DNA from 2 places in the Streptomyces sp. SudanB182_2057 genome. Region 1 is predicted to be linked to the other one. Evidence: riboswitches for the same ligand, from Rfam matches in the RefSeq annotation. Region 1 holds a riboswitch; the other holds the start of a gene.

Evidence for each region. A riboswitch is a leader RNA that binds a small molecule or an ion and turns the genes downstream of it on or off. The one in region 1 is predicted to bind S-adenosylmethionine.
Region 2: another riboswitch for S-adenosylmethionine. It lies ahead of ACSURM_RS26580 (aminotransferase class V-fold PLP-dependent enzyme); the one in region 1 lies ahead of thrC (threonine synthase).

The regions. Positions count from the first base shown of each region.
Region 1 is NZ_OZ186798.1:4,647,481-4,662,308, forward strand. Features, by position in the region: gene ACSURM_RS20430 (TerD family protein) at 1-58, opposite strand, end outside; gene arfB (alternative ribosome rescue aminoacyl-tRNA hydrolase ArfB) at 276-713, shown strand; gene ACSURM_RS20440 (GNAT family N-acetyltransferase) at 774-1,232, opposite strand; gene ACSURM_RS20445 (flavin reductase family protein) at 1,283-1,774, opposite strand; gene cdgB (diguanylate cyclase CdgB) at 2,222-3,877, shown strand; gene ACSURM_RS20455 (carbohydrate-binding protein) at 3,994-4,941, shown strand; gene ACSURM_RS20460 (1-phosphofructokinase family hexose kinase) at 4,955-5,929, opposite strand; gene nagA (N-acetylglucosamine-6-phosphate deacetylase) at 6,052-7,179, opposite strand; gene ACSURM_RS20470 (ROK family protein) at 7,266-8,210, opposite strand; gene ACSURM_RS20475 (ABC transporter substrate-binding protein) at 8,352-9,605, shown strand; gene ACSURM_RS20480 (DUF3263 domain-containing protein) at 9,641-9,865, shown strand; gene otsB (trehalose-phosphatase) at 9,924-10,757, shown strand; gene ACSURM_RS20490 (alpha,alpha-trehalose-phosphate synthase (UDP-forming)) at 10,745-12,184, opposite strand; gene ACSURM_RS20495 (glucosyl-3-phosphoglycerate synthase) at 12,259-13,203, opposite strand; SAM riboswitch class I at 13,361-13,506, shown strand; gene thrC (threonine synthase) at 13,525-14,808, shown strand; gene ACSURM_RS20505 (MoaD/ThiS family protein) at 14,805-14,828, shown strand, end outside.
Region 2 is NZ_OZ186798.1:5,991,777-6,006,604, forward strand. Features, by position in the region: gene ACSURM_RS26530 (aminotransferase class I/II-fold pyridoxal phosphate-dependent enzyme) at 1-168, opposite strand, end outside; gene ACSURM_RS26535 (acyl carrier protein) at 168-407, opposite strand; gene ACSURM_RS26540 (beta-ketoacyl-ACP synthase III) at 443-1,453, opposite strand; gene ACSURM_RS26545 (phytoene/squalene synthase family protein) at 1,450-2,463, opposite strand; gene ACSURM_RS26550 (thiamine pyrophosphate-binding protein) at 2,573-4,351, opposite strand; gene ACSURM_RS26555 (hypothetical protein) at 4,423-5,103, opposite strand; gene ACSURM_RS26560 (3-oxoacyl-ACP synthase III family protein) at 5,180-6,151, opposite strand; gene qcrA (cytochrome bc1 complex Rieske iron-sulfur subunit) at 6,730-7,797, shown strand; gene qcrB (cytochrome bc1 complex cytochrome b subunit) at 7,794-9,449, shown strand; gene trpD (anthranilate phosphoribosyltransferase) at 9,571-10,635, shown strand; SAM riboswitch class IV at 10,716-10,832, shown strand; gene ACSURM_RS26580 (aminotransferase class V-fold PLP-dependent enzyme) at 10,979-12,340, shown strand; gene ACSURM_RS26585 (hypothetical protein) at 12,381-12,521, shown strand; gene ACSURM_RS26590 (Lrp/AsnC family transcriptional regulator) at 12,518-12,799, opposite strand; gene ACSURM_RS26595 (rhomboid family intramembrane serine protease) at 12,796-13,587, opposite strand; gene ACSURM_RS26600 (hypothetical protein) at 13,741-13,980, shown strand; gene ACSURM_RS26605 (NYN domain-containing protein) at 14,029-14,828, shown strand, end outside.

The DNA.
Region 1 (14,828 bases):
GGCCCGGAGCCTCCTTGGTGAGCGAGACGTTGCCACCCTTGGACAGGCTTACAGCCATGTTGGGAGTCCCTTCCTTGGATACCCGTGCGTATCTGCGCACATCTGTGCCGACGGAGCTATGCGGACGAAGCTACCGTCACCCGGGACAACGACGCGGAGGGCCCCGTGGGTTCCGGAAGGCTTTACCTTTTTTACCGAGCCCGGAGCAGGGCGTTCCCGGCGGGGCGGACCGGGGCCGGAAATCCAGGTGACGTACGCCGGGGCGGGCCGGGAACATGGAGGGCATGTCCGGGCCCTATTTCATCCGTGGTTCGGTCTCGCTGCCCGAGGCCGAGCTGATGTGGCGTTTCTCCAGGTCGTCCGGGCCCGGCGGACAGCACGTCAACACCAGTGACTCCCAGGTGGAGCTGCGCTTCGACCTCGCCCGCACCGAGGCGCTCCCGCCCGTGTGGAAGGAGCGGGCGCTGCACCGGCTGGCCGGCCGCCTTGTGGACGGGGTGGTGACCGTACGGGCCTCCGAGCACCGCTCGCAGTGGCGCAACCGGGAGGCCGCGGCCGTACGCCTCGCCGCGCTCCTCGCGGAGGCCACCGCGCCCCCGCCCAAGCCCCGCAAGCCCACCCGTGTCCCGCGGGGCATCAACGAACGCCGGCTGCGCGAGAAGAAGCAGCGCGCGGAGACGAAGCGGGGGCGGACGGGTCGCGACTGGGGATAGCGGGGTCGGTCGGGCCGCGTCTGGGGGCAGCGGGTCCGGCTGCCGCCGCTTCCGTCCCGTTCACAGCTCCAGTACCCCCACCACCTGGTCCCCGTCGGTCTCGCCGGTCGGGCGGAAGCCCAGGCGGGCGTAGAAGGCGCCGGGGCCGTGCGGGCCGGGGTGCCAGTCGGCGTACAGGCGGGTGCCGCCGCGGCGGCGGATCTCGGTGGCCACCGCGTCCACGGCGAACCGGCCGTAGCCCCGGCCCTGTTCGCCGGCCGCGATGTTCAGCCGCCACAGCCCGGAGCGGTACAGGCTGCCGTCACCGTGCCAGTCGATGTCGAAGAAGGCCATCACGAAGCCGACCGCCCGGCCCTCGTCGGTGATCAGCCGGGGCCAGGCGACGCCGTCCGGGTGGACGTACGCCTCGGCGAGCGAGCGCACCACCGGTGCGACGGCGTGTTCCTGGTCGGGGCGGACGCGCAGGGCGACCGCGGTCTCGAAGTTTTGTGGGGTCACCACTTCCAGGCGAGGTGTCACCGGCGCACCGTAGGCCCGCCGGCCCCGCCGTGGCCACGGATTTTCCCGGCTCAGCCCACCTGCCGGTAGCGGCCGCGGAAGTACAGCAGCGGGCCGCCCTCGGCGCTGGGCACGCGCGCGGTGAGGACGCGGCCGACGACCAGGGTGTGGTCCCCGGCGGCCACCCGCTGCTCGGTGCGGCACTCCAGGGTGGCCAGCGCGCCCCCGACCAGCGGGGCGCCGGTGACCTCGCCGCGGCTGTAGGGGATGTCCTCGAAGAGGAGCCGGTCGCTGATGCGGCCCTTCATGGCGAAGCGGCCCGCGATGTGCCGCTGACTCTCGGCGAGGACCGACACCGCCCACAGCGGCTGTTCGGCGAGCAGGTCGTCCATGCGGGCGCCCTCGCGCAGGCTGACCAGCACCAGCGGGGGATCGAGGGAGACCGACAGGAACGCGGTGGCGGTCATGCCGACGTCCTCCGTCCCCGGTGCCTGGGGGTCGTCCGGGTCCAGCGGCGGTTCCTGCGCGGTGACCAGGACCACGCCCGCGGCCAGCCGGGACATCGCGGCCCGGAACTCGTCGTTGCTCACCCCCTCAGCATGCCCGGAAGCCAGGGGGGTGGTGGGGGAGGGAGTCTTCAGCACGCCGGAAACGCTAGTCTTCGCCCGGCGCGGCGGGCATCGGGCCCTGGCCCGAGCCGGGACCTAGGTCCCGGGGACCAGTGGCGTGTTCGTCGCGTGCGTGCGGTGAACGAGCGCGCACAGTATGTCTCCGGGAGCACGGGGCAAACGGAGAAAGAGCACTCAATTGTTCACGTTTCCTTGTGACTTGAGTCACAAGAGGCGAGAATTGTTGACCCTGTGTACCGAGTGGGCAGCGCGCTGTGATTCAGTGGCGGGGAGCCGCAAGGACAACCGCGTACAGCATGACCAAGAGCCACCGCTGACAACGCGGGAGAAGCGCCGAAGGCAACCCTTGATTCGCTGCGAGGTCTCGGGGGGAGGGCGAGCATGGAGACCGAGTCGGAGCCGTATGTCCGTCTTGCGTCCCTGCGACAGCTGCACCAGGTCATGGCCGACATCAACACGGCACGAAGCCTGGCGGACACACTGCAGACCGTCGCCGACGGCGCCGTCAGCGCCCTCGGCTACGAGATGGCGGCCGTCAACCTCGTCCGCCCCGACGGTGACCTGGTCGTCGCCGCCTTCTCCGGCAACCCCGCCGCCGAGGCCCTGATCACCGGCCGGGTCGGCTCCCGGGCGTCCTGGGAGCGGCGGCTGACCATGGGCGAACGCTGGGGCGACCTGATCTTCATACCGCACACCGAGGGCTGGGTCCTGGACGACGACGACGTCCCCCAGTGGTACACCGACGGTCCCGAGCCGCGCTTCGAGGACGAGTGGCACCCCTCCGACCGGCTCTTCGCGCCCATGTACACGCCCGGCGCGCAGGGCGGCTCCTCCGGCGAACTGCTCGGCGTCATATCCGTCGACCGGCCGCGCAACGGCCGCCGCCCCGGCGCCTGGGGCCGCGAGGCCCTCCAGATGTACGCCTTCCAGGCCGCCATCGCGATCAGCAACGCCCGCCTGCGCTCCAACATGCAGCGCGCCCTGGTCCGCCTGGAGCGCGAGCAGCAGGCCCTGCGCGCCAGCGAGGAATCCTTCCGCCAGGCGTTCGAATACGCCCCCTCGGGCATGGCCATCGCCGAGATGGGCGGGGACCAGCACGGCCGCATACTGCGCACCAACGACGCGCTGTGCCGGCTGCTGGGCCGCCCCGCCTCCGCGATGCGCCGCTACTCCTTCGCGGACCTCGTCCACCCCGAGGACATCGGCACCCTGCTGCGCACCTCCGCGGAGGGCGGGCGCGCCGAACTCCGCCTGGGCCGCCGCGACGGCAGCTACGTGTGGGTGTCGCTGCGCAACAGCGTGGTCGCGGACGCCGCCGACGGGCCGCGCTTCCTGCTCACCCACGTGGAGGACATAGAGGAGCGCAAGCGGCGCGAACTCCAGCTCGCGCACCGCGCCTCCCACGACTCGCTGACCGGCCTGCCGAACTCCGCCGAGCTGCGCGCGCGCCTCGCGGCCCGGCTGTGCCGGCGCCCCGCCCACGCCGGTGCCCCGGACTCCCTGGACGCGGCCTACGGCCACCCCGCCTACGACATCCCGGCCGGCCACGGCTTCGACTTCGCGCCGGGCGCCGAGGCGTACGACGCCTACGACCACCATGTGCACACCGTGGCGCCCGAGGACGGCCGCGACGACGGCGCCAAGGGCCTCGCGGTCCTCTTCTGCGACCTCGACGGCTTCAAGTCGATCAACGACCGGTTCGGGCACAACGCGGGTGACGCGGTCCTCATCGAGGTCGCCCGGCGGCTGAGCAACGGCGTCCGGGACGGCGACACGGTGGCCCGGCTCGGCGGCGACGAGTTCGTGATCCTCGCCGACGGCCTCGGCCGGGCCGACGCGCAGGACCTCGCCGTACGGCTGCGCAACGAGATCATCCAGCCGATCCGGGCCGAGGGCCGGTCCGTCCGGGTGGGCGCGAGCTTCGGCATCGGGTGGGCGCACTGCGGCATGACGGCGGACGAGGTGCTGAAGTCCGCCGACGAGCGCATGTACGTAGAGAAACGATCTCGTCCCAAACAACATCGCCGAGCCGGCTGAACCGCAGGTCAGCGGGTTGACGCCCTACCAGTCACCCGTTTGGGGGACGGAGAGCGGGTAGGCTCGCCATTCCAACCCGTACCCATCCGCCCGCACCTGTTGAGGAGTACCAAGGGATGACGCCCGGCGACAACGGCGCGAGCACGCCCGAGGACGACGACCCGTTCGGCTACCTGTACGCAGACGGCCAGGCCCGGGGAGCCCAGCCGCCGTCCGGCGGTTACGGCTACCCGAACTCGGTCAGCAGGGTGCGCACGGTCGGGGAGCGCCGGTACGGCCAGCAGCCGGGGCCCCACGGCCAGCCGCCGCAGGGCACGTACGGCCAGGGCGTTCCGCAGCAGGGTGCCTACGGCCAGCCGAACGCCCACTACCAGGCCCCGGAGACGCTGCCGGGCGGCGCGCCCCCGGCCGGCCGCCGGTCCGCGCCGCCCGCGCCGGGCCGCCGCGGGCCGAACACCAAGGGCCTGCTGATCGGTGCGATAGCCGTGGTCGCCGCGGTCGTCATAGGCATCGGCGTCGCGATGATCAACGACAACACCGACGACGACAAGGCCGGCAACCAGGCCACCCCGGCCCCGACCCAGTCCCAGAGCCAGTCCCCGAGCCCGTCGGGCAGCAGCTCGCCCACGGCCGGGGAACTGCCGAAGACCGACGCCGCGAGCGGCTCGGTCCAACTGTCCGGCGGCGCGGCCCCGGCCACGGACGTCAAGGGCGCGCGGGCGGCCGGCGGCACCTACGTGGGCGGCCTGAACACGGCGGGCGCGTCGGTGACCTGGACGGTCGACAACATCCCCGAGGCGGGCGCGTACACCATCTTCACGCAGTACAGCGTGACCGCGGACCAGTCGATGACGGTGTCCGTCAACGGCAAGGAGTTCGGCAGCAAGATCGGGTTCCGCAACTGGCGCAGCGCCGACGACTTCGCCGACGGCTGGACGCACTCCTACGTGTGGCCCACCCTCGACAAGGGCCGCAACACCATCTCGATCTCCTGCCAGCCCGGCGACAAGTGCGACGTCCTGCTGGACCAGATGTGGATCAAGAAGGGCCGCGTCACCAGCTAGGCCCGGACGGGCCCTAAGCCGCGCTGGCCGCTCCCGTGACCCGGACCCGGCCGAGGAGTTCGGTGTACGCGGGGCGGTCGAACTCGCCCGCCGCCGGGGCCCGTACCGTCGCCGCCGACAGGGCCGCCGCGCGGGCCAGGCGGTCCGGCCAGGGGAGGTGCTCCACCAGGCCGGAGAGCAGGCCCGCCACCGCCGAGTCGCCCGCGCCCGTGGGGTTGCCGCGGACGGGGGCGGGCGGGGCGGCGCGCCAGTGGCCCTCCGGGGTGACGGCGAGCAGGCCCTCCGCGCCGAGGGAGGCGACCACCGCGTGGGCCCCGCGCCGACGGGCGTCCTGGGTGGCGCGCAACGGCTCGTGGGAGCCGGTGAGTTCGGCGAGTTCCCCGGCGTTCGGCTTGATGACGTCCGGCCGGGCGGCGACCCCGCGGCGCAGCGCCTCCCCGCTGGTGTCCAGCAGCACCGGCACCCCGGCGGAGCGGGCCGCGCGGACCAGGCCCGCGTACGCCCCCACCGGCACCCCCGGCGGCAGACTCCCGCACAGCGCCACCGCCGAGGCGCCCGGCAGCAGCTCCTGGTACCGGCCGAGGAAGGCCGCCCACTCGGCCGGGGAGATCTGCGGGCCCGGCTCGTTCAGCTGGGTGGTGTCACCGGTGCGTTCGTCCACCACCGCGACGGTGCGCCGGGTCGCCCCGGAGACCGGCACCAGCGCGTCGACCAGGGCACCGGGCGCCCCCGCGCCCCCTTGCTCCGGCGCCACAGGTGCCACCGGCGCCTGCGCCAGCATCGAGCGCAGGACCGTGCCGGTGTGGCCGCCCGCGAAGCCGGTGACCGTCACCTCGTGGCCGAGCGCGGCCAGCACCCGGGCCACGTTCACGCCCTTGCCGCCGGGGCGTTCGGCGACCTGCGAGACGCGGTGGGCGGCGTGCGGCCGCAGCGACCGTACGCGGTAGGTGATGTCGAGAGCGGTGTTCAGTGTGACCGTGAGGATCACCCGGGCCGACCTCCCTCGAAGTCCCTGCGGTGTCTTGGGTGTCCGGGGCCTCGATCATGCCAAAGAGACGGCCACCGGCCCAGTGCGCGGACCGGTCACCGTCTCTTCGACGGGGTTACGGATCAGGGCAGTTGGGGCGCTACCACCCATTCACCCCGCCGCATCACGCCCTTGAGCGCGAAGTCCGCGTCCAGCAGGACCAGGTCCGCGTCCTTGCCGGGCTCCAGCGAGCCGATCCGGTCGTCCAGGCCGAGCAGGCGCGCCGGGTTGGCCGACAGCGCGGTCACCACGTCCTCCACCGGCAGCTTGTCGACCGTCACCGCGCGCCGGAACGCCCGGTCCAGGGTGAGCGTGGAGCCCGCGATCGAGCCGCCCTCCACCAGCCGGGCCACGCCCTCGCTGACCTCGACCTCCAGCGGGCCGAGCAGATAGCGGCCGTCGGCGCTGCCGGCCGCGTCCATCGCGTCGGTGATGAACGCGACCCGGTCCGCGCCCGCGTGCCGGAACGCCAGTTCCAGCGCCGCCGGGTGCAGATGGACGCCGTCGTTGATCAGCTCGACGGTGACCCGCTCGTCCTCGAGCAGCGCGGCGATCGGGCCGGGCGCGCGGTGACCCAGCGCGGGCATCGCGTTGAAGAGGTGGGTGGCGACGGTGGCGCCCGCGTCGATGGCCTCGGCCGTCTGCTCGTAGCTCGCGTCCGTGTGCCCGATCGCCGCGATCACCCCGTGCTCGGCGAGCAGCCGCACCGAGTCGATGCCGCCGGGGAGTTCGGTGGCGAGGGTGACCATCTTCGCGTGGCCGCGCGCCGCGTCGATCAGCTTGCGGACCTCGGCCGGGTCCGGGTCGCGCAGCAGCGACTCGGAGTGCGCGCCCTTGCGGCACGGCGAGATGAACGGGCCCTCGAAGTGGATGCCCGCGATCTCGCCCTGCTCGGCCAGCTCGCTCAGCAGCCCGGCCTGGCGGACCAGCAGGTCCATCTCGTCGGTGACGGTGGAGGCGACCAGTGTGGTGGTGCCGTGCAGCCGGTGGGTGCGGACGGCCGTCATGGCCTGCTCCGCCGTGCCGGCGAAGGAGGCGCCGCCGCCGCCGTGGTTGTGGATGTCCACGAAGCCGGGGACCAGCCAGTGCCCGGTGACGTCGACGACCTCGGCGCCGGCCGGTGCCGAGGCGGCGATGCGGGTGCCGTCGATCGCCAGCCGGCCGCCGCGCACCGTTTGGCCGGGCAGCACCACGTTCGCGCCGGTGAGCACCTGCGGGGCCGCCGTGGCGGGGCGCGCGGTGCCACGCGTCGCTCGTGGGGCGCCGTCCGGGGCCGGAGTTTCCCGCTCGGTTGCCATCAGGTGCTTACCTCCGGAGTCGTAGGGGTGAACGTCAGCAGGTCGCCGGCCAGCAGCCCCGCGCCCAGGCAGCCGGCGCTGTCGCCGAGGGCGGCGGGGACGAGGGCGGGTGCCTTCTGGAAGGTGATCCGGCGCCGGACGGCCTCCCGCAGCGGCCGGAACAGCACGTCCCCCGCCTCGGCCAGCCCGCCACCGATGATCAGCGTGCGCGGGTCCAGCAGGGTGACGGCGGTGAGCAGACCGTCGGCGAGGGCGTCCACCGCCTCCTGCCAGACCCGGACGGCGTTCGGGTCACCGGACGCGACGGCCCGCGCGCAGTCCGCGGCGTCCGCGTCCGGGTCGCCCGAGGCCGCCGCCCAGGCCGCGCCGACGGCGGCGGCGGAGGCGTACCGCTCCAGGCAGCCGCGCTGCCCGCAGGGGCAGTCGGCGCCGCCGGGCCGTACGACGATGTGGCCGATCTCGCCCGCGAAGCCGTGCGCGCCGGCCTCCACCCGGCCGCCGATGCCGATCGCGCCGGCGATCCCGGTGCCCAGCGCCAGGAACAGGAACCGGTCCGTGCCCCGGCCCGCGCCGATCCGGCCCTCGGCGAGGCCGCCGGTGCGCACGTCGTGGCCGAGGGCGACCGGCATCCCGAGCCGGTCGGCGAGCAGCGAGCGCAGGGGTACGTCCCGCCAGCCGAGGTTGGCGGAGTAGACGGCGGTGCCGTCCGCCTCGTCGACGATGCCGGGGACGGCTATGCCGGCCGCGCCGGCCGGTTCGCCGTACTCCCCGACGCCGTGGGCGCGCAGCTCGGCGGCGAAGTCGAGGATGCCCGCCACGACCGCCTCGGGGCCGTCCGCCCGGCCGGTGGAGCGGCGGGCGCGGTGCAGCAGCGTGCCGTCGGCGCCGACGAGGGCGGCCTTCATCCCGGTACCGCCCACGTCCAGGGCGATGACATGTCTCACCACGAGGCTAGTGTGACCCTCCCACCCGCGAGAGGTCTAGTCCACTCACGTGGTGTAGACCTTATGTGTCCATATGTTGAACGGTCAGACGGCAGGGTTGGGGCTTTGAGGGTGCGTCGGGGTACGGCAGGAACGATCGCGGTGGTGTCCGCACTGGGCATGACAGCGGTCCTCGGCGGCTGCGGGGCGACGGGGTCCTCCGACGTCACGCTCAGACTGGTCGCCGCCGACTACGGGGACTCGGCGGCCCACAGCTCCAAGAAGTACTGGGACGAGCTGGTCAAGGACTACGAGTCCACGCACCCGGACGTGAAGGTCGAGGTCAGCGTCTATTCCTGGAACGACGTCGACCGCAAGGTCAAGGAGATGGTGGACGCCGGGGACGCCCCCGACCTCGCCCAGATCGGCGCCTACGCCGACTACGCCGCCGCCGGCAAGCTCTACCCCGCCTCGGAGCTGCTCTCCATCCGCACCCAGGCCGACTTCCTCTCCCAGCTCTCCGACGCCGGCCAGTGGAAGCACACGCAGTACGGCATCCCGTTCGGCGCCTCCACGCGCGTGCTCTTCTACAACAAGACCCTGTTCGACAAGGCCGGCATCACCCCGCCCACCACCTGGGCCGAGCTGGCCGCCGACGCCGCGGCGCTCGAGGCCAAGGGCGTGAAGTACCCCTTCGCGCTGCCGCTCGGCCCGGAGGAGGCGCAGGCCGAGACCATGCAGTGGCTGCTCGTCGGCGGCAACGGCGGCAGCGGCTACACCGACGACATCGGCACCTACACCATCAACTCCGCCACCAACGTCTCCACCTTCACCTGGCTCAAGGACGAGCTCGTCGGCAAGGGGCTCACCGGCCCGGTCGCCCCCGGCAAGCTCAACCGCGCCGCCGCCTTCGCCGCCTTCGCCGACGGCCAGGTCGGCATGCTCAACGGGCACCCCACGCTGATCCAGCAGGCCGCCGCGAAGGGCGTGAAGTTCGGCACCGTGCCGATGCCGGGCCGCACCGGCAAGGCCAGGGCCTCCATGGGCGTCGCCGACTGGATGATGGCCTTCAAGCAGAACGGGCACCGCGACGAGGTCGGCGACTTCCTCGACTTCGTCTACTCCGAGAAGAACGTCCTCGACTTCTCCCGCACCTACGGGCTGCTGCCGGTCACCAGCTCCGCCTCCAACGCCATGAGCACGTCGAACGAGGCGGCCGACAAGGCCCTGCGCCCCTTCCTGGAGGAGCTGCCCAGCACCGAGCTGTACCCGGTCGGCAAGACCTCCTGGGCGGCGGTCAGCGCGGCCGTGAAGCAGAACATCGGCCAGGCCGTCGCCCCGAACGGCAGCCCCTCCGGCGTGCTGACCCGGCTCCAGGCGACCGCCACGGCGGCCGACAGCAGCACCACCGACTGAGCACGGCCCTCATGCCGGCCGCTACGGTGGCCGGCATGGAACTGGGCAGCCGCGAAAAAGCCATCCTCGCGCTGGAGCGCCGGGCCTTCCCCGGGCCCGGCGCGAAGGAACGCGCCATCCGCGAGGAACTGGACCTCTCCCCGGTCCGCTACTACCAGCTGCTCAACGCCCTCCTGGACGACGAGCGCGCCCTGGCCCACGACCCGGTCACGGTCAACCGCCTGCGCCGGATCAGACAGGCCCGGCGGGCGGAGCGCTGACCCCGACTCCGGCTCCGGACCAGGAGTGAGCCCCGCCCGCGCCGGATACTGTCGCCGTATGGATCCTCTGCCCACCCCGCAGACCCAGCCCGGCCGCGACGGGCTCGCCGCGCTGCTCGAGCGGCCCCGCACCGCGCTGATCGGCCTGGACTTCGACGGCACCCTCGCCCCCATCGTCGCCGACCCCGAGCAGGCCCGCGCCCACCCCGGCGCCGTGCCCGCGCTGGCCGCCCTGGCCCCTAAGATCGCCTCCGTCGCCGTGATCACCGGCCGCCCGCCCGAGGTCGCCGTCCGCTACGGCGGCTTCGCCGGCGTCCCCGGCCTGGAGCACCTCACCGTCCTCGGCCACTACGGCGCCGAACGCTGGGACGCCGCCACCGGCACCGTCACCGCACCGCCCCCGCACCCCGGCGTGGCCGCCGCCCGCGCCGAACTGCCCCGCCTGCTGGAGCGGGCCGGCACCGGCGAGGGCGTCTGGATCGAGGAGAAGGGCCGGGCGCTCGCGGTGCACACCCGCCGGGCCGCCGACCCGCAGGGCGCGTTCGACGCCCTGCGCGCCCCCCTCGCCGACCTCGCCGGCCGGCACGGACTGATCGTCGAGCCCGGCCGCCTGGTGCTGGAGCTGCGCCCGCCCGGCATGGACAAGGGCGTGGCCCTCCTCGACCACGCCCGTGCCGTCGGCGCCGGCTGCGTCGTCTACGCCGGCGACGACCTCGGCGACCTGCCCGCCTTCGCCGCGGTCGACACCCTCCGCGCCGACGGCGTCCCCGGCCTGCTGGTGTGCAGCGGCAGCACGGAGGTCACCGAACTGGCGAAGCGGGCCGACCTGGTGGTGGACGGCCCGGAGGGGGTCGTGGGACTGCTGCGGGCGCTCGCCGCTCAGCTCGGCTGAGCGGTCAGGGCCTCAAGCTGGTCCAGGAACCAGCGGGCGGGCGGCAGCGCGGTCGCGGCGGCGGCCAGCCGCTTGGAGCGGGCCGCCCGCTCCTCCGCCGGCAGGGTCAGCGCCTCGTGCAGCGCCCGCGCCGTGCCCGTGATGTCGTACGGGTTCACCGTGAACGCGTCCTCGCCCAGCTCCTCGTGCGCCCCCGCCTCCCGGGACAGCACCAGCGCGCAGCCCTCGTCCGAGACCACCGGGATCTCCTTGGCGACCAGGTTCATGCCGTCCCGGATGGGGTTCACCAACGCCACGTCGGCCATCCGGTAGGCGGCCAGGGAGCGCGCGAAGTCGTCCTTCACGTGCAGCACCGCCGGCGTCCAGCCCGGCGTGCCGTACCGCTCGTTGATCCGGTCCGCCACCCGCCGCACCTCGGCGGTGTAGTCGCGGTACACGGCGAGGTCCTGCCGGGAGGGGTAGGCGAACGCCACGTGGACGACCCTCTCCCGCCACTCGGGGTGGTCGGTGAGCAGCTGCTCGTACGCCAGCAGCCCGCGCACGATGTTCTTGGACAGCTCGGTGCGGTCCACCCGGACGATCGTCCGGCGGCCCGGGCCGATCTCCTCGCGCAGCGCCGCCATCCGCTCGGCCACGTCCGCCCGGTGCGCCCGCTCGCGCAGGAAGTCCGCGTCCGCGCCCAGCCCGTGCACCCCGATGTGGGTGCCGGAGGGGATGGCGGGCCCCAGCACCTCCCGGCAGCAGGCGGTGAAGGCGTCCGCCCAGCGCCGGGTCAGGAAGCCCGCCCGGTCCGCGCCCAGGATGCCGCCGAGCAGCTCGGCCGCGATGTCGTCGGGCAGCAGCCGGAAGTAGTCCGGCGGGGCCCACGGGGTGTGCGAGAAGTGGCCGATGCGCAGGTCCGGCCGCAGCCGGCGGAGCATCCGGGGGGCCAGCGCCAGGTGGTAGTCCTGGATCAGCACCGCCGCGCCCTCGGCCGCCTCCTCGGCCAGCGCCTCGGCGAACGCCTGGTTGTAGGCCCGGTACGACGCCCACTGGCGGCGGAAGTCCGCGTCGAACACCGGTTCCAGCGGTGTCTGGTACAGCAGGTGGTGGACGAACCAGAGCACCGAGTTGGCGATGCCGTTGTACGCCTCGGCGTGCACGGACGCGTCGATGTCGAGCATCCGCACCCGCTGCCCGCCGGTCTCCTCGGCCGGCAGCAGCCCGCCGTCGGCGCGCCGCACCGCCGCCCGGTCGCCGTCGCCCAGCGCGGCGCACACCCACACCGAGTCCGCGTCCGGCCCGATGGCGGACAGTCCCGAGACCAGCCCGCCGCCGCCCCGCCGGGCGTCGAGCGAGCCGTCCTCGCGTACCTGATAGGAGACCGGGCCGCGGTTGGAGGCGACCAGGACCCGAGCTTTGCCGACAGCAGTGCGCGTGGAAGCCATACGCCTCAACCTAGCCCGGCCCGCAAACCCTCAAACGTGCGATCCACCTGCGAAGCAGGCCGTGTACCGGCCGTTCACGCCACCTTCCGCTCCGCGTACTCAGCGACCTCCACCATGGGCGGGCGCTCCTCGGTGTCCACCGAGTAGGTACGCGGCTCGAAGCCGTCCTCGCCCCGCTCGAACTGGGTCAGCGCGGGCCGCACCAGATGACCCCGGGCCAGCCGGAGCTGGGCCGTGCGGTAGATCGCGGCGGCCATCCGGCCGAGGGCCTGGCCGTCCTGGTGGCGGTGCTTGCGCACCCCCACGTCGACCTGGGCCAGCGCGTCCAGGCCGACCAGGTGCAGCGCGTCCACCAGCATGCCCAGCTCCACGCCGTAGCCCACCGGGAACGGCAGCTGCTCCAGCAGCGAGCGGCGGGCCGCGTACTCGCCGCCCAGCGGCTGCACGAAACCGGCCAGCTGGGGCCAGTGCATGTTCAGCAGCGGCCGGGCCATCAGCTCGGTGACCCGCCCGCCCTGCCCGGCGGAGCCCGCGAGCGGACGGTCGTACATCGCCTTGACCAGGTCCACGTCCGCCTCGGTGAGCAGCGGCCCGACGATGCCGAGCACGAAGTCGGAGGAGAACTCCCGCAGGTCGGCGTCGATGAAGCAGACGATGTCCCCGCCGGTCACCAGCAGCGAGCGCCACAGCACCTCGCCCTTGCCGGGGACGGCCGGGACGCGGGGCAGGATCTCGTCGCGGTGGACGACCCGGGCGCCGGCCCGCGCGGCGACCTCGGAGGTGCGGTCGGTGGAGCCGGAGTCGACGACCACGATCTCGTCGACGAGCGGGATCTGCTCCACGAGGTCGTGGCGGATGACGGTGACGATGTCGCCGACCGTCTCCTCCTCGTTGAGGGCGGGCAGTACGACGCTGATCGTCTGGCCCGTGCGCTGCTTGGCGGCCAGCACCCGGTGCGGCGGGCGGTCGGCCACGGACCAGGAGCGGCGGCTCAGCCAGCGCTCGACTTCTTCCAGCACGGTCGGCGGCTCCTCACTGTCACCACCACACGTCGCCGTGTGATGCATCTCGCGGTTCGGACGACTATCTCAACTGTCCTGGCCTTCGGTTACAGTCTTGAACAACGCCGATGACCATCGCATGTCGGGTGGTCAAGCGGCGTTGACAACCACATACAGCTCATCCAGAGGGGCAGAGGGACACGGCCCGATGAAGCCCCGGCAACCCTCCAGCCGATTCTCGTCTTCTTCCAAGCGAGGCTCCCGGCTAGGGAAGGTGCCAAATCCGTCTCACGGCGAGATGCGTCGTGAGGAAGATGAGGAGAAAGGGCCTCGCCTCACATGGCTGTGCAGACAGTTGCAACCACCAGCGACTCCACCGTGGACCTCGGTCCCGCAGCGGCCCTCAGCTGTCGCGAGTGCGGCCACCGGGTGCCCCTCGGACCGGTCTTCGCCTGCGAGGAGTGCTTCGGGCCGCTGGAGATCGCCTACGACTTCTCCGCCTACGACACCGAGGAACTGCGCCGTCGCATCGAGGCCGGCCCCGCCAGCATCTGGCGCTACGCCCCGCTGCTGCCGGTCCCGGCCGACGTCGCCGGCAAGCCCAATCTCAACCCCGGCTGGACCAAGCTCGTCAAGGCCGACAACCTCGCCCGCGAACTGGGCGTGACCGGCGGCCTGTACGTCAAGGACGACTCCGGCAACCCGACCCACTCCTTCAAGGACCGGGTCGTCGCCCAGGCCCTGGAGGCCGCCCGCGCCTTCGGCTTCACCACCCTGTCCTGCTCCTCCACCGGCAACCTCGCCGGAGCCGTCGGCGCCGCCGCCGCCCGGGCCGGCTTCCGCTCCTGCGTGTTCATCCCGCACGACCTGGAGCAGGGCAAGGTCGTCATGGCCGCGGTCTACGGCGGTGAACTCGTCGGCATCGAGGGCAACTACGACGACGTGAACCGCTTCTGCTCCGAGCTGATCGGCGACCCGGCCGGCGAGGGCTGGGGCTTCGTCAACGTCAACCTGCGGCCGTACTACGCCGAGGGCTCCAAGACGCTGGCGTACGAGATCTGCGAGCAGCTCGGCTGGCGGCTGCCCGACCAGATCGTCATCCCGATCGCCTCCGGCTCCCAGCTCACGAAGATCGACAAGGGTCTCCAGGAGCTGATCAAGCTCGGGCTGGTCGAGGACCGGCCGTACAAGATCTTCGGCGCCCAGGCCGAGGGCTGTTCCCCGGTCTCCACCGCCTTCAAGGCCGGCCACGACGTCGTACGGCCGCAGAAGCCGGACACCATCGCCAAGTCCCTGGCGATCGGCAACCCGGCCGACGGCCCCTACGTCCTGGACGTGGCCCGCCGCACCGGCGGTGCCGTGGAGGACGTCACGGACGCGGAGATCGTCGACGCCATCCGGCTGCTGGCGCGCACCGAGGGCATCTTCGCGGAGACGGCGGGCGGCGTGACCGTCGGCGTGACCCGCAAGCTGCTCGCGGAGGGCCTGCTGGACCCGGCGAAGACCACCGTCGTCCTCAACACCGGTGACGGCCTGAAGACCCTGGACGCGGTCGCCGGGACCGGTCTGACCGCCACCATCCGCCCGACCCTGGACTCCTTCCGAGAGGCTGGCCTCGCATGAGCGTGACCGTTCGCATCCCC
Region 2 (14,828 bases), 1.3 Mb from region 1:
CTGCTCACCGGGCAGCCCCAGCCAGTCGGCGACGATCCCGCGCAGCCGCTCGGGATAGAACTCCGGGTACCGGTTGACCGCGGCGGCGTGCCGGGCGATCTCGGCGGCGACGGAGTCGAGCGGCGGCAGCGGGTGCTCGTTGAGGGTGAGCCGATGCGGCTGGGGCATCAGCCGACGCCCACCGAGGTCAGCAGGTCGCGCGCGTCCTGGAGCGTGGAGTCGGCGCCGAGCTCGTTGCCGTTCAGCGTCGGGGTGCCGAACTGCCGCTCCAGGGCCACGATGAACTCGACGACCCCCATCGAGTCCATGCCGGCGTCCTTGAACGACGCGCCCTCGAAGAGGCGGTCGGTGGACTGGGGGAACCGCTCGTCGAGGAGCGCCTTCAGGTTCTGGTCGATGGTGTTCATGACTCTCTTCTCTGTGGTCTTGGTGGAGGGTGCCGTCAGTCGGCGATCACCGTGAGGCCGCCGGGCCAGGTGAGCAGCGCCGAGCCCCAGGTCAGGCCGCCGCCGAAGCCGGTGAGGACCACCGGATCGCCCGCCCGCAGCCGCCCGTCGGCCGCACCCGCGGCGAGCGCGAGCGGGATGGAGGCGGCCACCGTGTTGCCGACCCGGTCGATGTTCTTCACGACGCGCTCGGCGGGCAGCCCGAGTTCCCGGGCGCAGGTGTCGAGGATCCTGACGTTCGCCTGGTGCGGGACCACGTGGGCGACGTCCTCGGGGGCCAGCGCGGCGGCGTCCAGGACCTTGCGCACCGACCCGGTCATGTACCGGACGGCACGGGTGAAGACCTGCGGGCCGTCCATGTGGAAATAGCCGTCGCCCGGGGCCGCCTCAGCCCCGCTCAGCCGCTGCTCGGAGCCCCCGCCGGGCACCGTGATGAGGTCCACTCCGGTGCCGTCGCTGCCCAGGTCGAAGCCGCGCAGAGCGCCCTCCTCGGCCGGGTCGCCGGCGCGCAGGACGACCGCGCCGGCGCCGTCGCCGAAGATGACCCGGGTGGTGCGGTCCCGCGGGTCGAGGATGGTGGAGAAGGTGTCCGCCCCGATCACCAGGGCGCTGTCCGCGACCTGACCGGTGATCAGCCCGGCCGCGGTGGCCAGCGCGTACACGAAGCCCGTGCACACGGCGGCCACGTCGAAGGCGCCGGTCCCGGTCAGCCCGAGCGAGGAGGCGACCACCGGGGCGGTCGCGGGGCAGGGGCGGTCCGGGGTGCTCGTGGCGACGATGACGACGTCGACGCGGTCGGTGCCGGCCGACTTCAGCGCCCGGCGCGCCGCCTCGGTGGCGAGGTGCCCGGTGCTCATGCCCGGCGACGCGATGTGCCGCTGGGCGATGCCGGTGCGGGTGCGGATCCACTCGTCGGAGGTGTCCAGCTCGGACGAGAGCATGTCGTTGGTGACCACGTGCGGCGGGAGCCAGGTGCCCAGGCCGCTCAGGATCGCCCCGCGGGTCATGCCCCGGTGCCCCGGAACGGCGGCCGGATGCGGTAACCGGCGCGGGTGGCCTGCTGGTTGGCCTTGCGGGCGCGGGCGATGGCCTTGGCCGTGCGCGGGATCATCCGGCCGGAGACGAAGTCGATGCCGCGCCGGGGGTTCTTGAAGAACGCGTAGTCGTCCTTGATCATCTCCGGGAACATGGCGTCGTGCGTCTGGATGTCGGTCTCCATGAAGATCCGCGCCGTCGGGTGCAGCGTCTGCGGCCACGAGCGGCCGGCGTCCAGGTGCCCCCGAGCGATGTCGATCTCGGACTGGATCAGCTCGCGCAGCGAGTCGCTGATGTAGCCGCTGCCGATCTGGCGGTCCAGGTCCGCCCGGGTCAGGCCGAAGCGGGCGAGGTGGTCCAGCGGGAGGTACAGCCGGCCCAGGTCCAGGTCCTCGCGCAGGTCCCAGATGAAGTCCAGCAGCTGGAAGGCCGTGATGGTGTGCCGGCACAGCTCCTCGGCGTCCTCGCTCAGCGGCTCGAAGATCTGGTTGATCCAGATCGCGGGCAGCAGCGTGACCGTCTCCAGGAAGTCGTCCAGCTCCTCCTGGTTGGCGTACTCGTACGTCGTCAGGGCCTTGCGGTGGCCGTCGACGAACTCGGGCACGCGCAGGTAGGGCAGGTCCCAGGTGCGCAGGGTGTGGACCAGGGCGCGGGCGAGGGCGGCGTCCGTCTGCTCCGACAGCGACAGCGGGTGCTCGCCGGCCAGGTCCTCGCCCTTGGCGACGGCCAGGTAGGTGCGCTGCCACTCGTCCAGCCGGCGGGCCCGGACGTCGACGCTGAGGTTGATGTCGTCGGCCAGGTCGTCGATGTAGCAGACGAAGGAGAAGAAGGTGTCGAAGTAGGGCCGCTTGGCCGGGTGCATCATGTAGCGGCCGAGGAAGCGGCCCCGCCCGATCTTGCGGAACAGCTGGGAGCTCGCGATGTAGTCGGCGCGCAGCCCGGAGTCCGTGATGCCTGCGAGGTCCAGCTCTTGCACTGTCATGTGAGTTCTTTCCGGTGGGGTCCGCGCGTCCCCGCGGCCCCGCCCGGCCGGATGCGGCGGCGGGGTGCCCCAAGGAGGGCGCGGACGAAGGCGTACGGAGGGCGACGCGTCAGAGAGCGCTGCCGGTCATCTCGTACGAGACGGCGGCCTGTCGTGGCCCGGGCACCGGCACGGTGGGGGCGTCGGCGGGCAGGAAGGAGGCGAAGGGCGGCTCCTCCTCCACGGTGAGCTTCAGTTCGAGGACCCCGGGCAGGTGCGCGTGGCGCCGGTACTCCGCCAGTCGCGCGGCCAGTTCGGCGGCGGTCCCGGCACTGCCGACCCACAGCCGGTCGGGCGAGCCCAGGCCCCGCGCCACCGTGCGCACGTCGACGGGCGTGTAGTCCACGGCGGTGATCCGGGAGTCGAAGAACCGCTGCTGGCGCGTGGCGCACATGCCGTGCATGCCGTTGTTGAAGACGACGTACAGGATGGGCAGGCCCAGCTCCACGGCGGTGTGCGCCTCCAGGCCGCTCATCAGGAACGCCCCGTCACCGCAGAACACCACGGTCCGGGTGCCCTCCGGCGAGCCGAGCTGGGCGCCGACGGCCGCCCCGACGCTGTAGCCCATGCTGCCCATGCCCAGCGCGATGGTGGAGGAGGAGCCGGCCGGCACGGACCCGTAGTGCATGGCGGCGACGGCGCAGTTCCCGGCGTCGTAGAGCAGGTGGCCGCCCTGCGGCAGGTGTTCCTGGAGCAGCCGGACGGCCTCACTCTGCAGCAGCGCGTCCCCGTCCCGCCCGCCGGTGCGCCCCGGGACGGGTACGGCGGGCCGGGCCACGAAGCGGGTCAGCTCGTAGCCGGTGACCGGCGGGGCCGTGAAGGGGCGCTCCGCGCGCAGCCGTTCCAGCAGCCGGAACACCTCGCCGATGTCCCCGCGGACGGTGGTGTCCGCCAGGCCCGAGCGCTCGATCTCACCGAGGTCGATGTTGACCGCGCCGGCCCGAGCGGGGTCCCAGTCGCCCAGCGCCCGCCGGGTCATCATGGCCAGTCCGGTGCCGACCAGGACCACGAAGTCCGACTTGGCCACGTACTCGGCGGCCGAGGGGTGGCCGCCCTCGCCGACGACGCCCAGGTACAGGTCGCTGTCGTTGGGGAACTCGCCGCGCGCGCCCATGGTGGTCACCACGGGGATCCCGGTCCGCTCGGCGAAGACGCGCACCGCCTCGGGATCGCAGGAGCGGCGGTTGCCGTGTCCGAGCAGCAGCACCGGGGCGACGGCCTCGCGCAGCCGGTCGAAGAGGGCGGACACCTCCGGCTCGGGCAGCGGTTCGGGCTCGATGAAGGCGCCGAGGTGGGCCGGCCAGTGGGCCGGGACGTCACCGACCTCCAGCTCGTAGACGTCCCGGGGCAGCAGCAGGGCCACCGGGCCCTTGCGGCCGCTCAGACAGGTGGAGACGGCGTCGCGCAGCAGGTCCCAGAAGCCCTCCGCCCCGGTGACCCGGACGGTCTTCTTGGTGATGGCCCGCAGCAGGGCCGGGCCGTCCACGGTCCGGCCGATGCCGGACGAGTCCTGGAAGGAGCCCCGGCCGTCCAGGGCGGCCGGCGGCTGCCCGACCAGCGCGAGGACCGGCACCGACTCCGCGTGGGACTCGGCCAGTCCGGCGATCAGGTTCATCATCCCGCCGCCGGAGGTGGAACAGCACACCCCCAGTGTGCGGTGCACCCGGGCGCGGGCGTCCGCCATGTTCGCCGCCCCGTCCTCCCGCTTGGCCAGCACGGACGTCAGACGGCCCTGACCGAGCCTGTCGATCGCGTCGTGGACGTGCTCGATGTTCGCGCCACTGACGCCGAATACGTATCTGGTGTCCAGATCGCGCAGTACCGTGACCAAGGCGTCGGCCAGCCGCATAAATCCCCCATGTGTGGCGTGTGCTTCGTCGTGGTGCGGTGCGGGGTGGCCGGGGCCGCCCCGCGGCGGGCTCAGGCCTTGCCGGCGCCGAAGCGGTGCTCCAGGATCCGCTTCAGGTTGCCCATCTCGATGCTGTGGCCGGCGTGGAAGACGGGCCAGATGTCACCGACCCAGACGCGGTCGGTGCGCGCCCGGCCCTCGGCGATGTAGTCCGGGACGTTCTCCGTCGTACGGTCGTAGTACGGGTGCTTGCAGTTGGTCCACAGCACCACGGTGCCCGGCTTGTTCAGCACCTTCGACGAGTCGATGATCGTCATGTAGTAGCGCATCCACAGCTCGTGGCCCTGGTCCCAGGCGCACGGGTAGACCACGAGACCGTGCTCGGGACCCTTCTGCGCCTCGGCGCGGATGTAGATGTCCGTGTTCGGCTGGATCATCTCGTCCGCGCGGTACAGACCGCCGCCGAGGTGCTTCATGTTGCGGATGCTGTACGTCCACTCCTCCAGGGAGCGGGCGTTGGCCGCGTACTCGAAGACGATGTCGTAGGGGACGTTGATGTGCTCGGCGAGGGAACAGTACTGACCGAAGATCTCCCCGTGGTCGTACGTCTCCTTCGTCCGGCTCTCCATGAGCTTCATCATGTCGTCCATGCCGGTGTTCTCGTTCCACACCAGGTCCAGGCCCTCCAGGTCGGACCGGTCCAGGACGTAGTTCTGGGCCAGACCCGACTCGTCGGGAACGCGCTGGGACATACTTCTCCTCATGCAGTGGTAAAAGAATGAACTAAATGCAGGGGAAGGGAACGGGCAGGCGGGTTGCCCCGGAAAGTCAGTTCCAGCGCCAGACCATGGAACCGACGAGTTCTCCGCCGTGCGAGAAGGTCGCGAACGCGATGAGATCGCCGGGCGAGATCATCTTCTTGTCGAGGGCGTCGGCGAACGTCACCGGAAGAGTGCCCTGGAACATGTTGCCGTAGGTGCCGAGCGTGTCGTGCGCCCGGGAATCGTCGAATCCGCAGCGCTTGCGCCACTCCGCGACGTATTTCTCGTTCGGCTGGTGGGTGATCAGGAAAGCGATGTCCTCGTTCTTCACACCGGCCTTCTCCAGCGCGATGTCGACCGCCTGGGGAAGCTGTTCCATGGTCACGGTGTACAGACGCGCCAGCATGGACTGGTCGAACTTCACGGTGAGCGCGCCGGAGCCGGCCGACCAGTAGGGGATCTCCATGCCCTCGACGGCGTACGGCTCGACCTTGAGCGCGCCCCAGTTCTCCCCGAAGGCCTGCTCGTGGACGGAGAGGATGGTCGGTTCGCCGCCGGCCGTGACGAGGGTGGCGGACGCGCCGTCACCGAGCACCCGGGACTCGGGCGCCTTCTGGAACTCGTCGAGACGGGAGACGAAGTTGGTGACCGTGACCACCGCGACCGTACGGTACTGGCCCGAGTCGATGAAGGCCCGGGCCGTGTTGATGGAGGAGATCCAGGAGCAGCAGCCGTTGTCCACCTGGAGCACGGCGGCCTTGGTGGCACCGACCGCGTACTGGATGGCCGTGCCCGTGCCGGGTGAGAAGGCGTCGTTCAACTGGGAGGCGCAGATGATGAGGTCGACGTCGGCCGCCGGTACGCCGTTGCGCTCCAGGAGCTTCTCGAGTGCCTTCGCGCCCAGCTGGGCTGACGTGTAGTCGGGCCAGGCGAAGCGCCGCTCGTGCACGCCCGCGAAGAACGCGTGGTCGCTGAGGTCGCCGCCCTCGCTCGGCAGCTCGCTGTTCCTGACCACCCGCTCCGGCATGAAATTAACCACGTCGACAATGCGAGTTTGTGACACGAATTTTTCCCCGTCTTTGTGCTGATGCTGCCCGCGGAAAATGCCGATCGGACATACCTCGGGGCCCCGTGAGAACAATGAGAAAGATCGTTGACCGGCCCCGCTTCCCCCGTCGTGTGCGCCGGCGACGGAGGGGAATTCCCTTGCGCGGTGAGAACGAAAATCACCTTATGATCACGGCGATAACGGATCGATACCGGCGAGGTAACCAGATGATAACGTTCGGTCGGCTGTTTGACCGAATCCCGCCATACCGCAGCGAGTTGATGATCCGTCGGGTACCGCCGTACGGCCGATTTACCGCAGCGGGCCGCTAAACGTGAGCTTTCTAACGCCGATTCACCGTTGGCCGGATTACGCGGTGCCGGACGGTGCCCGGCCGGACGGCGCCGGAGTCCGATCGTCCGGCTGTGCGCGGCCCCTTCCGGCCGGGGGCCGACGGGCGGTTCCGGCCCCTGTGTTCGAAACACCCCCGGCCGGAGTAATGGCCCGGCTATCCGGACAATCTGCGTAGTACGGTGTGAATACACCAAATCACGGCGGTCTGGAGCACTATGGGAAACCGGGACATGCCGGAAGGGCGCCCACGTGCCGAGCGGCCCGCCGGCGACGGTGTACACGGTGCCGTCTCCGTGGCCGATGAGGAGAATCCGTTCGCGGACCCCGGAGTGCCGCCGCACGAGCACCGGATCCAGGACATCGACGAGCGGGCCGCCAAGCGGTCCGAGCGCGCGGTGGCACTGCTGTTCACGGTGTCGATGCTGGCCACGATCGGCTTCATCGTCGCCTACCTGCTGATTCCCAACGACAAGTCGGTCTTCGTCTTCCCCCTCGGTCACGTGAGCGCGATGAACCTCGCGCTGGGCCTGACGCTGGGTGTGGCGCTGTTCTGCATCGGCGCGGGCGCGGTCCACTGGGCGCGCACCCTGATGTCGGACGTGGAGGTCGCCGACGACCGGCACCCGATCGAGGCGTCACCCGAGGTGCGGGACAAGGTCCACGCGGACTTCCGCCAGGGTGCCGCGGAGTCCGGGTTCGGCCGCCGCAAGCTGATCCGCAACACCCTGCTCGGCGCGATGGCGCTCGTGCCGCTGACCGGCCTGATGCTGCTCGGCGGCCTCGGACCGGCACCCGGCACCAAGCTGCGCCACACCCTGTGGGCCAGGGGCAAGCGCCTGGTCAACATGAACACCGGCCAGCCGCTGCGTCCCGAGGACGTGGCCGTCGGCTCGCTGACCTTCGCCAAGCCCGACGGCCTCGCGGAACACGACGAGGACTTCCAGGACGAGATCGCCAAGGCCGCCCTGATGATCGTCCGGCTCCAGCCCGACGACATCAAGGACAAGCGCGAGCTCGACTGGTCGCACCAGGGCGTCGTCGCCTACTCGAAGATCTGCACCCACGTGGGCTGCCCGATCTCGCTGTACGAACAGCAGACGCACCACGTGCTGTGCCCCTGCCACCAGTCCACCTTCGACCTCACCGACGGCGCCCGAGTGATCTTCGGCCCCGCCGGCCACGCCCTGCCGCAGCTGCGCATCGGCGTGGACAGCGAGGGTTACCTCCAGGCGCTCGGCGACTTCGAGGAGCCCGTCGGTCCTGCTTTCTGGGAGCGCGGATGACCACTGCAGCGAACGAAACCCCTCGACCCGGCGCGGCCGGCCGCTCTCGCGGGAAGGCGCCGGCCGGCGAGCGCCTCGCCGACTGGGCCGACGGACGGCTGGGGCTCTACGCCCTGGCCAAGGCCAACTTGCGCAAGATCTTCCCCGACCACTGGTCGTTCATGCTGGGCGAGATCTGCCTCTACTCGTTTCTGATCATCATCCTGACGGGTGTCTATCTGACGCTGTTCTTCCACCCGTCGATGAACGAGGTGGAGTACCACGGAAGCTACGTCCCGCTCCAGGGACAGCTGATGTCCGAGGCGTTCAACTCGACCCTGCACATCTCCTTCGACGTGCGCGGCGGCCTGCTCATGCGGCAGATCCACCACTGGGGCGCGGTCGTGTTCATCGCCGGGATGTTCGTGCACATGATGCGCGTGTTCTTCTCCGGCGCGTTCCGCAAGCCGCGCGAGCTGAACTGGCTGTTCGGCTTCCTGCTGTTCGTCCTCGGCATGTTCACCGGCTTCACCGGCTACTCGCTCCCGGACGACCTGCTCTCCGGCACCGGTGTCCGCTTCATGGAGGGCGCGATCCTGTCCGTGCCGATCGTCGGCACGTACCTGTCGTTCTTCCTCTTCGGCGGGGAGTTCCCCGGCCACGACTTCGTGGCCCGGTTCTACACCATCCACATCCTGCTGCTGCCGGGCATCATGCTGGGCCTCGTGGTGGCCCACCTGATCCTGGTCTTCTACCACAAGCACACCCAGTTCGCGGGCCCCGGCAAGACGGAGCAGAACGTCGTCGGCATGCCGCTGCTGCCCGTCTACATGGCCAAGGCCGGAGGCTTCTTCTTCCTGGTCTTCGGCGTCCTCGCGGCCCTGTCCGCCGTCGCCCAGATCAACCCGATCTGGGCCATGGGCCCCTACCGCCCCGACCACGTCTCCACCGGCGCCCAGCCCGACTGGTACATGGGCATGGCCGAGGGCCTCATCCGCGCCATGCCGGGCTGGGAGATCGACTTCTGGGGCCACACCCTCGTCCTGGGCGTGTTCATCCCGCTGGTCGTGTTCGGCCTGATCCTCGTGGCCATCGCGGTCTACCCGTTCATCGAGGCGTGGATCACCGGCGACAAGCGCGAGCACCACATCCTGGACCGCCCGCGCAACGCCGCCACCCGCACCGCGTTCGGCGTCGCCTGGCTGACCGTGTACTTCGTGATGCTGATCGGCGGCGGCAACGACATCGTCGCCACCCACTTCCACCTGTCGATCAACGCCGTGACCTGGTTCGTCCGGATCGCCTACTTCGTCGGCCCGGTCATCGCCTTCATCGTCACCAAGCGGATCTGCCTGGGCCTGCAGCGCCGGGACCGCGACAAGGTGCTGCACGGCCGCGAGACCGGCATCGTCAAGCGGCTCCCGCACGGCGAGTACATCGAGGTGCACGAGCCGCTCAGCCAGGAGCAGCTGCACACCCTCACCTCGCACAAGCAGTACACACCGGCCGAGATCGGCCCGACCGTCGACGAGAACGGCGTCGAGCGCAAGGTCCCGGCCTCGGAGAAGCTGCGCGTGAAGCTGTCCCACGCCTACTACGGCGAGGACAGCCAGATCCCCAAGCCGACCGTCGACGAGTACAAGGAGATCGCGAGCGGCCACGGCCACCACTGATCCCCGGCCGGTCCCCGGCGTGCCGAGGGGCCCCGTCCGCGACCCGGACGGGGCCCCTCGGCACGCCTCCGGCTGGATAGGGTGGTGTACGACGAGCAGGCATCTGGACAAGGAGCGGCTGATGAGCGCTGTGACCCCCGCTGGAGGCGACACCGCGGCGGGCCGCTCCTGGCCCGTCCTGCTGAACGGTCTGCTGGAGGGCCGGGACCTCGCCGCCGACGACACCGCCTGGGCGATGGACAAGATCATGCGCGGCGAGGCGACCGACGCGCAGATCGCCGGGTTCGCGGTGGCCCTGCGGGCGAAGGGGCAGACGGTCGAGGAGATCACCGGCCTGGTCCGCACCATGTACCGGCACGCGAACGTGATCGAGGTCCCCGGCCGCACCGTCGACATCGTCGGCACCGGCGGCGACGGGGCCAAGACGGTGAACATCTCCACGATGGCCTCGCTCGTCGTCGCCGGCACGGGCGCGAAGGTCGTCAAGCACGGCAACCGGGCGGCGTCCTCGGCGTCCGGCTCCTCCGACGTGCTGGAGAAGCTCGGGGTCAACCTCGACCTGACGCCCCGCCGGGTGGCCGAGGTCGCGGAGGAGGCCGGCATCACCTTCTGCTTCGCCGTGAAGTTCCACCCCGCGCTGCGCCACGTCGGCGCCGCGCGCGGCCAGTTGGGCATCCGGACGGTGTTCAACCTGCTCGGCCCGCTGACCAACCCGGCGCAGGTGAGGGCCCAGGCGATCGGCGTGGCCGTCGCCCGCGAGGCGCCGATCGTCGCGGGCGTGCTCGCCGAACGCGGCAACTCCTCGCTGGTCTTCCGCGGTGACGACGGGCTGGACGAACTGACCACGACCGCCACCTCCCGGGTGTGGGTGGTGCGCCACGGCAAGGTCACCGAGGAGTCCTTCGACCCCCGGGACGTCGGCATCGACCTGGTCCCGGTGGAGGCCCTGCGCGGCGGCGACCCGGCCCACAACGCGGAGGTGGCCCGCAGGCTGCTGGACGGCGAGCGGGGTGCCGTACGGGACGCCGTGGAGCTGAACGCGGCGGCGGCGCTGGTGGCCCTGGACCCGACGGACGAGCCGCTCGCCGACCAGATCCGCGCGGGCCTCGCAAAGGCCGCCGAGTCCATCGACTCCGGGGCGGCCCGGCGGGCGCTGGAGCGCTGGGTGGCCGCCAGCAACGCCTGACCGGCCCGGCAGGCAGGCCGTCCCGCGATCCGGACACCGGGTTGCGGGGCGGCGATCACTTCACGTACGTTCCTGTACCAGGTCATGAGTGACAGTCATGAGGCCCCGGCCGACTGTCCGGCAACCCTCCGTCCGTGGCGGGGTGCCCCGGGTGAAGACCAGGCCGTGGACAGCAAGGTCTGCGGCAAGCGCGGATCCCTCGTGCCACCAGGGATCCTGGTCGTCGAGGAGTCTTCCGTGAGCAAGCGAATGCGTTAGGGCCGCAGAGCCCCGCCTCCGCACACCCTTTCCCTTTTCCCTCGCTTTCCTTCAGCTTTCTCGTATTCCGTCACGGGAGTTCGCCATGTCTGTCTCCACCGCTGCCACCGACCAGTCGCTTTGCACCCCTCTGCCCGTTCTGGGGCGGGATGTCACCGTCCCGCTGGTCACCGGCGGGGAGGTCGCCTACGCGGCCCTCGACTACGCGGCCAGCGCCCCCGCCCTCCAGCGGGTCTGGGACGACGTCGCCGCCTACGCCCCGTACTACGGCAGCGTCCACCGCGGGGCCGGCTACCTCTCCCAGCTCTCCACCGACCTGTTCGAGAACGCCCGCAGGACGGTCGCGGAGTTCCTCGGCTGCCGAAGCGACGACCAGGTGGTCTTCACCCGCTCGACCACCGACTCCCTGAACCTGCTGGCCCGGGCGATCCCGGCCGGCTGCCAGGTCTTCGTGTTCGAGACCGAGCACCACGCCTCCCTGCTGCCCTGGCAGCACGCGGACGTCACCTACCTCGACGCCCCGCGCACCCCCGGCCAGGCCGTCCAGATCCTGGAGCGGGCCCTGGCCGGCCGCGACCCGTACGGCCCCGCCCTGGTCTGTGTCACCGGCGCCTCCAACGTCACCGGCGAGCTGTGGCCGGTGCGTGAACTGGCCGCCGCCGCGCACGCCCACGGCGCCCGGATCGTCCTGGACGCCGCCCAGCTCGCCCCGCACCACCCGGTGTCCGTCACCGACCTCGACGTCGACTGGATCGCCTTCTCCGGCCACAAGCTGTACGCCCCCTTCGGCTCCGGCGTCCTGGCCGGCCGCGCCGACTGGCTCCAGGCGGCCGAACCCTACCTCGCGGGCGGCGGCGCCAGCCGCCGGGTGACCCGGCGCGAGGACGGCGGGGTGGACGTCGAGTGGCACGAGACCGCGGCCCGCCACGAGGCCGGCTCCCCGAACGTCATCGGCGCCTACGCCATCGCCGCCGCCTGCAAGGCCCTCACCGAGGCCGGCTGGGACACCCTGGTCGCCCGCGAGCAGCACCTGATCGCCAAGGTCCGCGCGGGCCTGGCCGAGGTTCCCGAGGTGCGCGTGCTGTCCCTGTTCGGCGACGACGCCCCGCGCGTCGGCGTCCTCTCCTTCGTCGTCGACGGCTGGAACAGCTCCCACTTCGCCGCCGCGCTCTCCGCCGAGTACGGCATCGGCGTCCGCGACGGCCTCTTCTGCGCCCACCCGCTGGTGCGCACCCTGCTCGGCACCGACCCGCAGACCCAGGGCGAGTGCGGCGCCCCCGAGGCGGCCCCGGGCGAGAAGTCCCTGAACGCCATCCGCGTCAGCTTCGGCGCGGGCACCCCCGACGAGCACGTGGACCGCTTCGTGAACGCCGTCCGGGAACTGGTCCGGGACGGCGCGAAGTGGCAGTACCGCACGGAGGAGGGCCGCTGCGTACCGGCGGTGTGAGCGGCGCCCGGCGGCCGGGCGGGCGCGTAGGACGTGGCGGATGCCCCCGGGCGCGGACACGCGGGCCGTCGCCCTCGTAGGCACCACCCTGTTCGCGGCCCGGGCCGCCGACGGCTCCCGGGCCTGCGGCCCGCCGCGGCGGCACCGGCAGTGGCGGTGCGGCGGTGTGGAGCCGGTCTAGCTGTCCAGGCCGATCGCGAACGCGGCTTCCAGGTCGTGCTGGGAGTAGGTGCGGAACGCGACGTGCGTGTCCGTGCCCCGCACGCCGGGGATCTTGCTGATGCGGCCGGGGATGACCTCGGCGAGGTCCTCGTGCCGGGCCACCCGGACCATGGCGATCAGGTCGTACGTACCGGTGACCGAGAAGACCTCGCTCACGTTCTCCAGCGCGGCGATCCGTTCGGCGATCTCGGGGATCCGGTCCACGCTGGTCTTGATCAGGACGATCGCGGTGATCACGGTTGTCTCTCTCCCTCGGTGACCGGAGCCGGTGCGCCCTTCACTCTAGTCGCCCGCCCGTCGCCCACCGCCCCGCCGGCGTCGTCCTTCGGGCCCTTGCGCCGTCCGTAGCGCACCCACGCGTAACCGAAGCCCAGGCCGAAACCCACCAGGTGGGCGAGGTAGGCCACCCCGGGCCCGTCGGGGGCGCGCTCGGCCGCCAGCCACTGCAGGGCCGCCCAGCAGGGCAGCACGACCCAGGCCGGGAAGCGCAGCGGCAGGAAGAACAGGAACGGCAGCAGACTGGTCACCCGCGCGCGGGGGAACAGGTACAGGAAGGCTCCGAGGACCGCCGAGACCGCACCGGAGGCGCCGACCAGCGACTCTCCGGAAGCGGCGTTGGCCACCGCGTAGCCGAGCAGGGCGCCACAGCCGCAGCCGACGTAGAAGAGGGTGAACTCCACCCGGCCCATCCGCTCCTCGGTCATCGCTCCGAAGACGAAGAGGAAGAGCATGTTGCCGAGCAGGTGCACCCAGCTGCCGTGCACGAACAGCGCGGTGGCCGGGGTGAGCGCGGCCCCGGCGGGCCCGTCGAACAGCTCGGCCGGGACCACCCCCCAGCGCCGGAAGTACGCCCGCTGCGCGGCGAGCAGCGCGTCCCCGGTGCCGTACCCCGGCACCAGCCCGGAGGCCGGGCCGAGGGCGAAGAGCACACAGCACAGGGCGATGAGGCCGTATGTCACCGGCGCCGGGGTGTCCCGGACCGCTCCGAGGGTCCTGCCGGCCGCCGTGCTCCTGGGGCTGATCATGACTACAGAGCATGACGTAACGGGACGCAAGCTGACAGACCGCCTCGCCGCTCGGAAGGGACGGGCGGCGAGCGGCCGCCAGGCCGTAGGGTTACGAGCCACACGCGTCGGGGAGCGGCGCGGACCGACACGAGAAGGAAGCGAACCAGCGCGATGACGGTTCCCCTGCCGACCGCCACGACCCGGTGGCGCTGCACCCTCTGCGGCAACCTCACCCGTTTCGACGTGACCCGCTCGTCGAAGGTCGTCGAGTTCACGCACCTGGATCTGGCCGGTGAGCCGACGGTGGAGGAGCGCGAGGTGGTCAGTGAGACCATCGAATCGGTGCGCTGCCGCTGGTGCAACGCGGTGGACCAGGTGGAACTCGTGGACAGGCCGGGCGCCGGCTCCTGAGCGGAGCGGCCCCCAAAGGGACATTTTCGGTATTGGGGTGTGTGACGGATGGTGGAGACCGCAGGCGGGGGGCCGGGCGACGGCACCGCTGAGGTGCTTGACCGTCCGCTGCCCGACGGCGTGCGCCGGCGGGTCGTACAGATCGTGTCGGACGGCTTCGGCGGGCTGACCCTGGCGGAACTGCCCGCCCAGCTGCGGCAGTACGCGCGGTTCGCCCCGAATCGCCGGGCGAAGTTCGCCGGGAACGCGATGGCGGCGGCGCTGGAGACCGACGCGCTGTTCCGGCAGCGGATCGGCGAGCGGTTCCGGGAGGCGCAGCCGGAGCTCGCCGGCGCCCTCGACGCGGGCTCCCCGCCCCCGGCCGCCGACCCGCTCGACGTGGCGGCCGCCGCCTATGTGCTGCGCCCGGCGGGCTGGGTCAAGCTGGTCACCGCGGCCGGCGAGGAGGCCCAGCGCGCGGACGCCGAGCGGGCCGGCGAGGAGAGCCGGGCCGAGCTGGAGCGGCTGCGCGCGGAGCTGGCGCAGGCCCGCGAGCACACCCGGACCGAGACCGAACGGCTGCGTACGGAGCTGGAGTCGGCGCGGAAGGAAGCGGAGTCGCTGCACCGCAAGCTGCGCGCCGCGCTCAGCGACGTCAAGCGGGGCGAGGCGGCGCTGCGCAAGGCGCACGGCGAGATCGACGCCGTACGCGCCGAGACGCACGCGCGGGTGTCGGCCGCGGAGAGCGAGTCCCGGCGGCTCAAGGCCCGCCTCGGCGAGGCCGAGGCCGCGCTGGAGGCGACCCGCCGGGCGGCCCGGGAGGGCCGCAGCGTGGAGGACATGCGGGTACGGCTGCTGCTCGACACCCT